DNA from 2 places in the Halomonas sp. R57-5 genome. Region 2 is predicted to be linked to the other one. Evidence: predicted binding sites of a transcription regulator. Region 2 holds the regulator's gene; the other holds the start of a gene.
The links. The regulator LexA, encoded in region 2, represses DNA repair genes until DNA is damaged. The targets are predictions, from matches to a motif close to TACTGTNTANNTANACAGTA.
Positions count from the first base shown of each region.

Region 1: recN (DNA repair protein RecN) is a predicted target of LexA. The motif match lies at 2,169-2,188, and genes of this name have one in related genera.

Region 1 is NZ_LN813019.1:4,624,730-4,630,895, reverse strand. It holds gene fur (ferric iron uptake transcriptional regulator) at 1-285, shown strand, start outside; gene recN (DNA repair protein RecN) at 448-2,121, opposite strand; gene grpE (nucleotide exchange factor GrpE) at 2,333-2,974, shown strand; gene dnaK (molecular chaperone DnaK) at 3,133-5,064, shown strand; gene dnaJ (molecular chaperone DnaJ) at 5,229-6,166, shown strand, end outside.
Region 2 is NZ_LN813019.1:2,420,860-2,426,731, forward strand. It holds gene HALO_RS11140 (ribonuclease J) at 1-1,031, opposite strand, end outside; gene purU (formyltetrahydrofolate deformylase) at 1,262-2,116, shown strand; gene HALO_RS11150 (energy-coupling factor ABC transporter permease) at 2,141-2,812, shown strand; gene lexA (transcriptional repressor LexA) at 2,831-3,511, opposite strand; gene HALO_RS11160 (TetR/AcrR family transcriptional regulator) at 3,779-4,471, shown strand; gene HALO_RS11165 (L,D-transpeptidase) at 4,449-4,985, shown strand; gene nagZ (beta-N-acetylhexosaminidase) at 5,049-5,872, shown strand, end outside.

The DNA of each region.
Region 1 (6,166 bases), 2.2 Mb from region 2:
TACCGCGTATTGACTCAGTTTGAGTCAGCGGGCTTGGTAATTCGTCATAATTTCGACGGAGGACATGCGGTATTCGAGATGACCCAAGAGGACCACCATGACCATATGGTGTGCCTTGAAAGCGGTGAGATCATTGAATTTGTTGATGAGATCATCGAGCGACGTCAGCAAGAAATTGCTGAAGAGCACGGCTACGAACTAGTCGATCATGCCCTGGTGCTATATGTGCGTCCGCGCGGTTCCGACGTAACGCGCCAGGACAGCGGGCCGACGAACAAGAAATAACGTTCTAGGTCGCCGCTAGTCGAAAACGCTAGTCGCTGTTCGAAATGTGAGCGCCCCTAATCTACTGGGCCGAATTTGCTAAGTGAATTCGTCCAGTGGATCAGGGGCGCTTGTGTTTATCCAGCTATTCAGCGTGTTAATTCGGCGCATTAGTTCAGCGCGTCAGTGGGGCGGACGCTGGCTCGCGTGGAGCATTTCCCGCGCGTGGGCGAGTGTTTGGTCAGAAAGCGTCACACCGCCCAGCATGCGCGCCAGTTCGCTGATGCGGCCCTGTTCGTCGAGCAGTGCCATTTGCGTCAAGGTGGTGTCGCGTTTCGCCTGTTTCTCGATATGCAGATGCTGGTGGGCCTGGGCTGCCACTTGCGGTAAGTGAGTCACGGTCATGACCTGGCCGTTTTCGCCCAGTTTGCGCAGCAGTTGGCCAACGATCTCTGCGGTGGCGCCCGAGATACCCACATCCACTTCGTCAAATACCAGGCTGGGCACCGTTGAGTGTGTCGCCGCGACGACTTGAATGGCGAGACTAATCCGCGACAATTCGCCGCCGGAAGCGACCTTGGTCAATGGGCGTGCGGGCTGGCCGGGGTTGGCGCTAATTAAAAACTGCACCCGGTCGAGGCCTTCAGGGGAGGGCGCGTCTTTGGCGGTGACTTCCACTTCAAAGCGCGCTTTACCCATGGCTAAAAAGCCCAGTTGCTGCTGCACCTCTTTGCCTAAACGAAGCGCGGCTTTTTGACGGTTCTTGGTGAGTTTCTTCGCCTCTAAGCGGTACTCTTCGCGTAGCTCGACTACCCGTGCACTGAGTGCCTCCAGGTCATTGCCACCCTCTTCGAGCTGAGCGACTTCTCGCTGTAGGTCGGCATGCAGGGCGCATAGCTCTTCAGGGGCAACGTGGTGCTTGCGGGCAATTCGGTGGACGTCGGTCATGCGCTCTTCTACCCAGGCCAGCCGGTCGGGGTCTAATTCGGTGGTGCTGGCTAGGCGGTTGAGCTCGCTGGAGGCCTCTTCCACTTGAATACGCGCATCGCTCAGCATGGCAAGCGTATTGGCCAGGGTGCCTTTGTCACTTCCCGGCAGTGCGCTTAAATGAGCGAACGCCTGGTTGAGTAAAGACAGCGCACCCCCCTCATCGCTGGCGCAGCAGTCGGCGGCAAACTGGGTTTCGCGCAGGGTCTCCTCCGCGTGAGCTAGGGTGTGCTGTTCTTCCTCAAGCGTGGTTAATTCCCCCTCCGCTAAAGCGAGCTGATCCAACTCCTCTACCTGATAGCGCAGCAGTTGGCGTTTGGCCTCTACTTCGCTGCCTTCTTCACTGAGCTTTTTCAACTGGCGGCGCGCATTGCGCCATTCGCGGAAGGTGATGGCTAATTGAGCGGTGGCATCGTTTAGGCCAGCGTAATCGTCCAGCAAGGCCAGGTGGGTCTCTTCGCGCATTAAAGCGTGATGAGCATGCTGGCCATGAATTTGAATCAGCTGCTCGCCGAGAGATTTGAGATCGGAAATCGTCGCGGGTTGGCCGTTAATCCATGCTTTGGAACGGCCGTTGGCGGTGACCACACGGCGCAGCAAACACTCTTCTACTGGAAGTTCCCGGGCGGTCAGCCACTCGACGGCGGCGGGTAGGTGCTGAATGTCAAAACGTGCGGAGAGGTCGGTACGCTCGCGGCCGTGGCGCACGCTACCGGCGTCGGCGCGTTCGCCCAGGCACAGCCCAAGGGCGCCTAACAGAATCGATTTGCCTGCCCCGGTTTCCCCGGTAATCGCGGTCATGCCGCCGGTTAAGTCGAGCTCTAAGTGATCGACAATGGCGAAATCTTGAATGGCTAGCTGAGTAAGCATGGCGCCTCCTGAGGCGGTTCAGCGCAGAAGCTGGATACTTATCCAATAGTTGTTGATTTATACAGTAGTTAATAACTCACTTCAATGCACCTCTTGAGATGGAATTTATGGCCCCCATATAGCGTGCATAGTTAGTTAAAGCGAGTGATTTAAAGGCTTACTTCTCTGCGCGCCGCCCGCGTGGCTGCGCCCTACTTTTTAGGAGCACAACATGGCGAAAGAACCGCAAACACCAATGGACGATGAGCTGGCCCGCCACGAGCAAGAAGCCGATGGCGCCGAGCAAGCGGCTGAGAAAGTCGCTGAAGAGCGTTTGATGGAGGGCGAGCTGGAAGGATTGATCAATGACGAAGAGCCCCTAGAAGGCAGTTCCGACAATCCTGAAGCGGAAATGCTGGCCGCCCAGGTGGGCGAGTTAGAGCAGAGCTTGGCCGATGCCAAGGATCAAGCCCTGCGCGCCGCCGCGGAAGCACAAAATGTGCGTCGCCGCGCTGAGCAGGAAGCCGAGAAAGCGCGCAAGTTTGCCCTAGAGAAGTTTGTTAAAGAGCTGCTGCCGGTGGTGGATAGTCTGGAAAAAGCCCTTGAGACCATGGAAGAGGGGGCCTCAGAGGTTCACCGTGAAGGCGTCTCCATGACCTTGAAGATGCAGTTGGATGTGCTTAACAAATTCGGCGTTGAAAGCATTGAACCCCATGGCGAGCCCTTCGACCCGCAGGTGCATGAAGCCATGACCATGGTGCCTAACCCGGATCTTGATCCGAATACCGTGATGGACGTTATGCAGAAAGGCTATTTGCTCAATGGACGCCTAGTGCGCCCGGCCATGGTCGTAGTGAGTAAAAAAGCCGATTAAGCCACTGGCGACACAGAGTCTTAAATAAGAGTGTGAAAAAAAGCCCTTGAAATGTCAGCGGCGGCCCCCAAATAAAGGGCAACCCCGCGGGGAAACCCGCAGACAAGCTTTAAAAAATAAATTTCCAGTTTTGTAACAACCGAATTCGAGGTATTGCTATGGGACGTATAATTGGTATCGACCTGGGCACCACTAACTCTTGTGTGGCCGTGCTCGATGGTGACAGCGCTAAAGTCATTGAAAATGCTGAAGGTGGTCGCACAACACCTTCTATCATCGCCTATACCGATGATGGTGAAACGCTGGTTGGTCAGGCAGCTAAACGCCAAGCCGTGACTAACCCAGAAAATACCCTGTACGCCATCAAGCGTCTGATTGGCCGTCGTTTTAAAGACGACGTTGTCCAAAAAGACATCAAAATGGTGCCGTACAAAATCACCGAAGCCGACAACGGTGACGCTTGGGTTGAAGTAAAAGGCAAAAAAATGGCACCGCCGCAGGTAAGCGCGGAAGTGCTGAAGAAAATGAAGAAAACCGCCGAAGACTACCTGGGCGAAGCGGTGACCGAAGCAGTTATCACCGTACCGGCCTACTTTAACGACAGTCAGCGTCAGGCGACTAAAGACGCCGGCCGCATTGCAGGTCTAGACGTTAAGCGCATCATCAACGAGCCGACCGCTGCCGCACTGGCCTACGGTATGGACAAATCGCGCGGCGACAAAACCATCGCGGTTTATGACCTGGGTGGCGGTACCTTCGATATTTCGATCATCGAAATTGCTGATGTTGATGGCGAAACCCAGTTTGAAGTGTTGGCCACTAACGGCGACACCTTCCTGGGCGGCGAAGACTTTGACCTGGCGCTGATCAACTACCTAGTTGACCAGTTCAAGTCTGACAGCGGCATCGATCTTTCCGGTGACAACTTGGCCATGCAGCGTCTGAAAGAAGCCGCTGAGAAAGCCAAAATTGAGCTCTCCAGCGCTCAACAGACCGACGTGAATCTGCCCTACATCACCGCCGACAACACTGGCCCGAAACACCTTAACGTTAAGGTGACCCGTGCCAAGCTGGAGTCGCTGGTAGAAGAGCTGGTTCAGCGTTCGCTCGAGCCTTGCAAAATGGCGCTGAAAGACGCAGGCCTGTCCGCGTCTGAAATCGACGAAGTGATCCTGGTCGGTGGCCAGACACGTATGCCGATGGTGCAGAAGAAAGCCGCTGACTTCTTCGGTAAAGAAGCCCGCAAAGACGTTAACCCGGACGAAGCGGTTGCCGTGGGTGCAGCGATTCAGGGCGGCGTACTGGGTGGCGACGTTAAAGACGTTCTGCTGCTCGACGTGACCCCGCTTACCCTGGGCATCGAAACCCTGGGTGGCATCATGACGCCGCTGATCGAGAAGAACACCACCATCCCGACCAAGAAGACACAAACCTTCTCAACGGCGGATGACAACCAGACGGCGGTTACCATCCACGCCGTGCAGGGCGAGCGAAAGCAAGTCGCGCAGAATAAGTCGCTGGGTCGCTTTGACCTCGCCGACATTCCGCCCGCACCGCGCGGCGTACCGCAGATTGAAGTTGCCTTCGATCTGGATGCCAACGGTATTCTGAACGTTTCGGCGAAAGACAAGGCCACCGGCAAAGAGCAGTCCATCGTTATCAAGGCCTCTAGCGGCTTGTCGGAAGAAGAAGTTGAGCAGATGGTGCGCGACGCGGAAGCGCACGCTGAAGAAGATAAGAAGTTCGAAGCACTGGTGCAGCTGCGTAACCAAGCCGATGGCATGATTCACGCCACGCGCAAGACGTTGGAAGAGGCCGGTGACAAGGCCACTGACGACGAGAAGCAGGCGATTGAGACGGCCATCAGCGAACTGGAAGAAGCGGTTAAAGGCGACGACGTTGATAACATCCAGAAGAAACTGGATGCGTTGACCGAAGCCTCTGGCCAGCTCGCCCAGAAGATGTACGCCGAGCAGGCAGAAGCAGCGCAGCAAGAGGGCGGCGAAGGTGCTGAAAGCACTTCCAAGCCGGAAGAAGACGTGGTTGACGCCGAGTACGAAGAAGTCAACGACGATCAGAAAAAGCAGTAACATCCTCTTTCTGCCAAGGAAAGCGGTGACGCGGGAGCTTACTCCCGCGTTGCTGTTTCCGAGACCAAGACGCACGTAGTTAGATATATAGCTAGGTATGTAGCTAAATGTGTATCGCCTAAATGTGCAGTTGAGTGCGTAGCTAACCAGGAGGCGTAGGGCCTATGTCCAAACGCGATTATTACGAAGTCCTGGGTGTCGAAAAAGGGGCCGATCAGAAAGAGATCAAGAAGGCCTACCGCCGTCTGGCGCAAAAATTCCACCCTGATCGAAACCCGGACGATAAAACCTCAGCGGAAAAATTCCGTGAAGTGTCCGAAGCGTATGAAGTGCTCAGCGACGGCGAAAAGCGCGCTGCCTATGACCAGTTCGGCCATGCGGGCGTTGATGGCCAAGGTGGCGGCGGTGGTTTCGGCGGCGCAGGTGCCGGCGATTTCAGCGACATTTTCGGCGATGTGTTTGGCGATATTTTTGGCGGAGGCGGTGGTCGTCGCCGTGGGCCCAATGCCCCGGCACGCGGCTCCGACCTGCGCTATAACCTAGAGCTGGATCTAGAGAACGCCGTTGCAGGCACCACAGTCGATATCCGCGTGCCGCGGCATATCGAGTGTGATCGCTGCGATGGCGGTGGCGCCGAGCCAGGCTCCTCGAAAGAGACCTGCCCGACCTGTCACGGTCACGGTCAAGTGCGTATGCAGCAGGGCTTTTTCGCCGTGCAGCAAACGTGCCCAACCTGTCATGGCTCTGGCCAGCACATTAAAGTGCCGTGCCATAAGTGTAATGGCGAAGGGCGCGTACGCGAGACGCGCACGCTGTCCGTCAAGATTCCGCCCGGCGTGGATACCGGCGATCGCATTCGCTTGAATGGTGAAGGCGAAAGCGGTGTGAACGGTGGCCCGCCTGGGGATCTGTACGTTCAGGTGGCGATCAAGCCGCACCATATCTTCCAGCGTGATGGTAAGCACCTGCAGTGCGATGTGCCGATCAACTTCGTCGATGCAGCGCTAGGTGGCGAGCTTGAAGTGCCCACGCTAGATGGCCGCGTGAAGCTGAAGATTCCGCCGGAAACCCAAACCGGCAAGCTGTTCCGCCTGCGCGGTAA
Region 2 (5,872 bases):
TGCCCTGTGGCGTGCAGTTCAGGGTGATTGAACTCGTCATAGATGCTGACACCTAGGTGCGCCAAACGCTTTTTAAGCTGCTCAATGGGTCGCTCATTGCCGGGAATGGCTTTGGCCGAGAAGATGACGTTATCGCCTGGCTGAAGATCCACATAGGGGTGACGGCCCTGGGCTAGGCGCTGTAACGCGGCGCGGGGCTCTCCCTGACTGCCGGTGGCGATAATCACCACTTCATCCGGGGGCAGGTAGCCAAGGTCGTGATTGGGCACCAGCGGCGGTAAATCATCCATATAGCCGAGCCCCCGCGCGACGCTGACCATGCGCTCCATGGAACGCCCCATCAAGCTGATACGACGGCCACATTGATGGGCTGCGCGTCCTATCGCTAACACCCGGGCAAGATTGCTCGCAAAGCAGGAGACCACCACCCGGCCCTGGCAGTTGCTGAGGGTTTTTGCCAGCGCACGGGCAACATCACCCTCGCTGCCTGAGTGGCCGGGCATGGGAGCGTTGGTGGAGTCGCCCACCACTAAATCCACTGGGGCGAGCGCCTTGAATTGGGTCGCGCTTATCGGCGTGCCGATGATCGGTTCAGGGTCGAGTTTCCAGTCGCCGGTATGTAAGACGCGGTAGCCACCGACGCTCATGATCAACGCACAGCTTTCGGGTATAGAGTGCGTTAACAGCAAATAACGCAGCGTGAACGGCCCGCTTTCCAGCGCCTCGCCAGGTTCAATAACATGGATGGCCGCGCTGCTAAGCTGATGCTCGGCAAACTTCAGTCGCAACAGCCCAGCCGCTAGCGGGGTGGCATAAATAGGGCAGTTCCACATCGGCCAAAGCCAGGCAGCTGCACCAATGTGGTCTTCATGGCCGTGGGTGATAAAGAGCGCTTTGGGCACGATCCCCAGTGCTTTCGGTGTATCGAGATTGGGTACCTGCAGTGGAGAGTTGGGAAGATCCTGACGGATCATCATGCCGCAATCGACGGCTATCCAGTGATCGTCGTAGCCGTATAGCGTTAGATTCATTCCAATCTCACCGCATCCCCCCAGCGGCAACATGCGCAGCGGTGGACGACGACGGGGACGAATTTGAACGCGTGGTGAATGCATCTGTTATGAAAAACCTAAAAAGTAGTGACTTAACTATACGGGAAGGCAGGGGCGGCTAACAATCTTCCATGCCCTTCCGATACACTATGCGACCTAAGCCGCTGGTTTGTCATAATTAACTTAGCAATAGGTCAAGAGTAGCTCACATGTCTCATTATTATCGTTTAGTGGTTTCCTGTCCTGACCGGGTGGGGATTGTTGCACGGGTATCGAGCTTTATTGCCCAGCAGGGCGGCTCCATTACCGAAGCCAGCCAGCACTCCGATTTAGAAACCGGCTGCTTTTTTATGCGCTACGAAATTCTGGCGGATTCGGTCGGTATGTCGGTGGAAGCCCTGCGCGCGGCGTTCGAGCCGGTGGCCAGCGAATTCAATATGCAGTGGTCCCTGGTGGATACCCAGCTGCGTCGGCGTGTGGTGCTGATGGTGTCGCGGGAGTCGCACTGCTTGGTCGATCTACTTTACCGCTGGCAGGCGGGTGAGCTGGATTGCGATATTGTCGGTGTTATCTCCAACCATGACGATATGCGTTCGCTGACCGAGTGGTACGGCATTCCTTACCACCACGTCCCGGTAGACCCCGAAAATAAGCAAGCGTCGTTTGCCAAGGTACAGGCCGAAATCGATAGCGCTCGCGCTGACTGCGTGGTGCTGGCGCGCTATATGCAAATACTGCCCCCCGAGCTGTGCGCGCGCTATGCGGGACGAGTGATCAATATTCATCACAGCTTTTTGCCCTCCTTTGCCGGGGCAAAACCCTACCACCAGGCATACCAGCGGGGCGTTAAGCTGATAGGTGCTACTTGCCACTACGTGACCGAGGAACTCGACGCAGGCCCCATCATCGAACAGGATATTCATCGCGTAAGCCACTGCCATACGCCCACTGACTTAGTACGTTTTGGCCGTGACGTTGAAAAAGCCGTACTTGCTCGCGGTTTGCGCTGGCACTTAGAGGATCGCGTGCTGGTCCACGGCAATAAGACAGTGGTCTTTAGTTAACCCTCATCAACCTGAGAGGCCGCCATGTCGTTTGCGCAAAGTGTATTAGCACCCTGGGCGCTGCTGCTCACCTGGCTACTCTCGTTAGCAGTGATCGCGTGGGCACTTTGGGGGCGGCCCTGGCAGGTGTTAATAGCGGATACCGCGCTTCAGCACCGCTGGCTGGGCGCCACGCTGGCGGTGATGCTGATGTGGCAGCTGCGTGCGCAGGCGGTTGATTGGCTAACGCTGCACCTTGTTTTCACGGTTTTAATGACACTCGTTTTTAAAGCGCCATTGGCGCTGATTAGCAACGTGCTGATTAATATCGCCATGGTGGTAATTGGGCGCAATGAATGGCTGCTGCTGGGGGCAAACGTGCTGGTTACCGGTGTCGTCCCGGCGGCCGTCATTGGCACGGTATGGCGGCTGGTAGATCGCCGCCTGCCGGATAACCTGATGGTGTTTTTGTTTGCCTGCGGCTTTTTTGGTGCGGCGCTGGCAACGCTGGGAGGAGGGCTGGCAGCGGTGCTGCTGATCATCGTTGCGGGGACTGACCCTGAGGCGATTTATCTCGCCCAGGAGTATGCGCGCTTCTTACCGCTGTTAATGCCTTCAGAGGCGTTTATCACCGGCATGCTGCTGAGTATTCTGCTGGTTTATCACCCCCATTGGGTGGCCACCTTCAATGACCACCGCTATATCGATCTGCAGTAGGGATGGCCAGGGCGGCGACTAGCCGAGTGCCTGGCCGTTGCCGCCACGAATCACACCAACGCCGACGCCTTCGATATCGAGCGACTGGGAGCGCAGGTCGATTTCAATGGGCGCAAAGTCAGGGTTCTCGGCAAATAGCGTCACTTGGTGGCCCTGGCGCTTGAAGCGTTTAACCGTTACTTCATCCTCTAGGCGTGCCACTACAATCTGGCCATCGCGTACCCGGTCGGTACGGTGAACTGCCAATAAATCCCCTTCCAAAATGCCAATATCCTTCATCGAAAGGCCGCGCACGCGCAGCAGGTAGTCGGCTTTGGGGGTAAAGTACTCGGCTGGTAGCGGGCAGTAACGGTCAATATGTTCAGCGGCCAAAATGGGGCTGCCTGCGGCCACTTCACCGATCACGGGTAGGCCCGTTGGCAGCGTTTCAACGTTGGCTGCGGGTAAGGCGGTGGCAGCACTCTCCATGACTTCTTGCGGTTCCTGGTTGGGCAGGCGGATACCGCGAGAAGTGTTGCGAATAATGCGAATAACGCCTTTGCGTTCCAGCGCGCGCAGGTGCTCTTCGGCCGCGTTGGGGGAGCGGAAGCCAAGCGCCTTGGCAATTTCGGCGCGGGTAGGAGGGTAGCCAAATTCGCCCATCGTTTTAACGATAAAATCGAACACGTGCTGTTGGCGAGCGGTTAGCGGACGCGACATACCAGACTCCATAAATAGTGAATAGACAGTAACAAATTAAATGGCAACTTAATCAATCAGTGGTTAAGTATACAGTATGTTCCTCTGTCCAGTATATGCCTTGTCAGTGGCTATCTTCGATGTCTATGCAATTTTTCTAATCGTTTGAAACTAAGCTTCTGCTTATTTAACGGGCTGTATTTTGTTAATAAATCAAGCGTTGAGACCGCCATGGTTATGGCATAGTATTTTGCTATGTTTTAAACACCTGTTTCCCTGGAGAGCGACATGGCTCAATCTGATACGGTGACCCGTATACTCGATACTGCCGAGGTGCTGTTTGCAGAGCGGGGTTTTGCCGAAACTTCGCTGCGCAACATCACTAGCAAAGCGCGCGTCAATTTAGCCGCTGTGAATTACCATTTTGGCTCCAAAAAAGCCTTGATTCAGGCCGTCTTTGCCCGCTATTTGGACCCCTTCACCCAGCGTTTTCACACCGCCCTTGATGAGCTGGAAGGACAGCATGCTGGGCGGGTTATTGAGCTTGAAACCCTGCTCGAAACCATGGCAACCACCGTTCTTGCAGTGCCCGCTGAACGCAATAGTTTAAAAGTGTTTATGCGCTTGCTCGGCCTTGCCTACAGCCAGGCACAGGGGCATCTTAGGCGCTATATCCAGCAAGAGTATGGCGATGTGTTTACCCGCTTCACCGAGCTGGTGCGACAAGCCACGCCGGACCTACCTGACGCGGAGCGCTTTTGGCGGCTACACTTTATGCTTGGCACGGTAATATTTACCCTGTCCGGCCTTGATGCACTGCGTGATATCGCTGAAAAAGATTATCACGAACAGGTTTCAGTACGTGATTTAGTCAAGCGATTGCTGCCGGTCGTTGTGGCGGCCATGAATGCACCGTTACCGCTCGCCCTTGAAGAAGCCAAGCCAGAAGAAGGAAAACATGCGAACGCCTACGCTAGCTGAGCTACCCCCGGCTGAGAATATCTGGCTGGAGATTGATACTACCCAGCAGCTGCTGCGCTGCTGGCGAGGGCCGAAAGTGCTCCATGAGTGTGCGATCTCATCCGCTGCCGCCGGTGTCGGGGAGCGTAATGGTAGTGGTAAAACCCCCTACGGCTGGCACTATGTGCGCGCCGCCATTGGCGGTGATATGCCCGACAACGCAGTGTTTCGAGGCCGCCGCTGGACAGGCGAGACGTTTTCATCCGCGCTAGCCGAAGCGCATCCAGAGCGTGACTGGATTTTGACCCGCATTCTGTGGCTTTGCGGATTAGAAAAGGGCGTGAACCGCGGCGGTCAGGTGGACTCGCAACGGCGCTATATATACCTGCACGGCACACCGCCTGACGAACCCATGGGCGTTGCGGCCTCCCACGGCTGCATTCGTTTACGTAATAGTGATTTGCTAACCCTCTTTGCGCTCGCGTTACCGGGCACCCCGGTTTGGTTGCACGGCGGACGGCAATCCTTTGATTGATAAGTTTTTGACACCGCTAGACGATCGTCTAGAATCATCGCCCCTTTTCATGGACCTATCACGATGACTCAACCGTTAGGCCCGGTCATGCTTGACCTTGAAGGCCCAAAATTGACGGCGGCAGAAAAACGCCTGTTGCTGGAACCGACGGTAGGGGGCGTTATTCTATTTGCCCGCAATGTCGAAAATGGCTACCAGGTGCGCCAGCTGTGCAGCGATATTCGCCGCGTGCGGGCTGATTTACTGCTCGCAGTGGATCAGGAGGGCGGTCGCGTTCAGCGTATTAAAGAGGGCTTAACACGCCTGCCTGCCATGGCGCGTATCGGCGAGTGCTACCGCGCTTCCCCGGAAGACGGTCTGGCGTTAGCCAAGGACGCCGGTTGGCTGTTGGGGATGGAGATGGCCGCCTGCGGGCTGGATCTTAGTTTCGCTCCGGTATTGGATGTTGAGAGCGGCCTCTCCAGCGTTATTGGTGACCGCAGTTTTAGCAGTGATCCCCAGCACGTGGCCCAGCTGGGCAGCGCCTTTATTCAAGGGCTTCACGATGCCGGTATGGCCGCAGTGGGCAAGCACTTCCCCGGCCATGGTGGGGTGGCGGCGGACTCCCATGTTGCCCTACCGATAGACGGTCGCCCGCTAGACGTGATTAAACAGCACGATCTTGTGCCCTTTACCCAGTTAGCCTCGCAGTTAGATGGGGTCATGCCTGCGCATGTTATTTACTCCGCTTTCGATACACGCCCCGCAGGATTTTCACCCAATTGGTTGGGTATGTTACGGGAGTCGCTAGGCTTCAAAGGCTGCATTTTTTCTGATGATCTGAGTATGGCGGGCGCCCACGAAGCGGGCGAACCCAAGGCGCGTGCCCAAGCCGCGCTCGCAGCAGG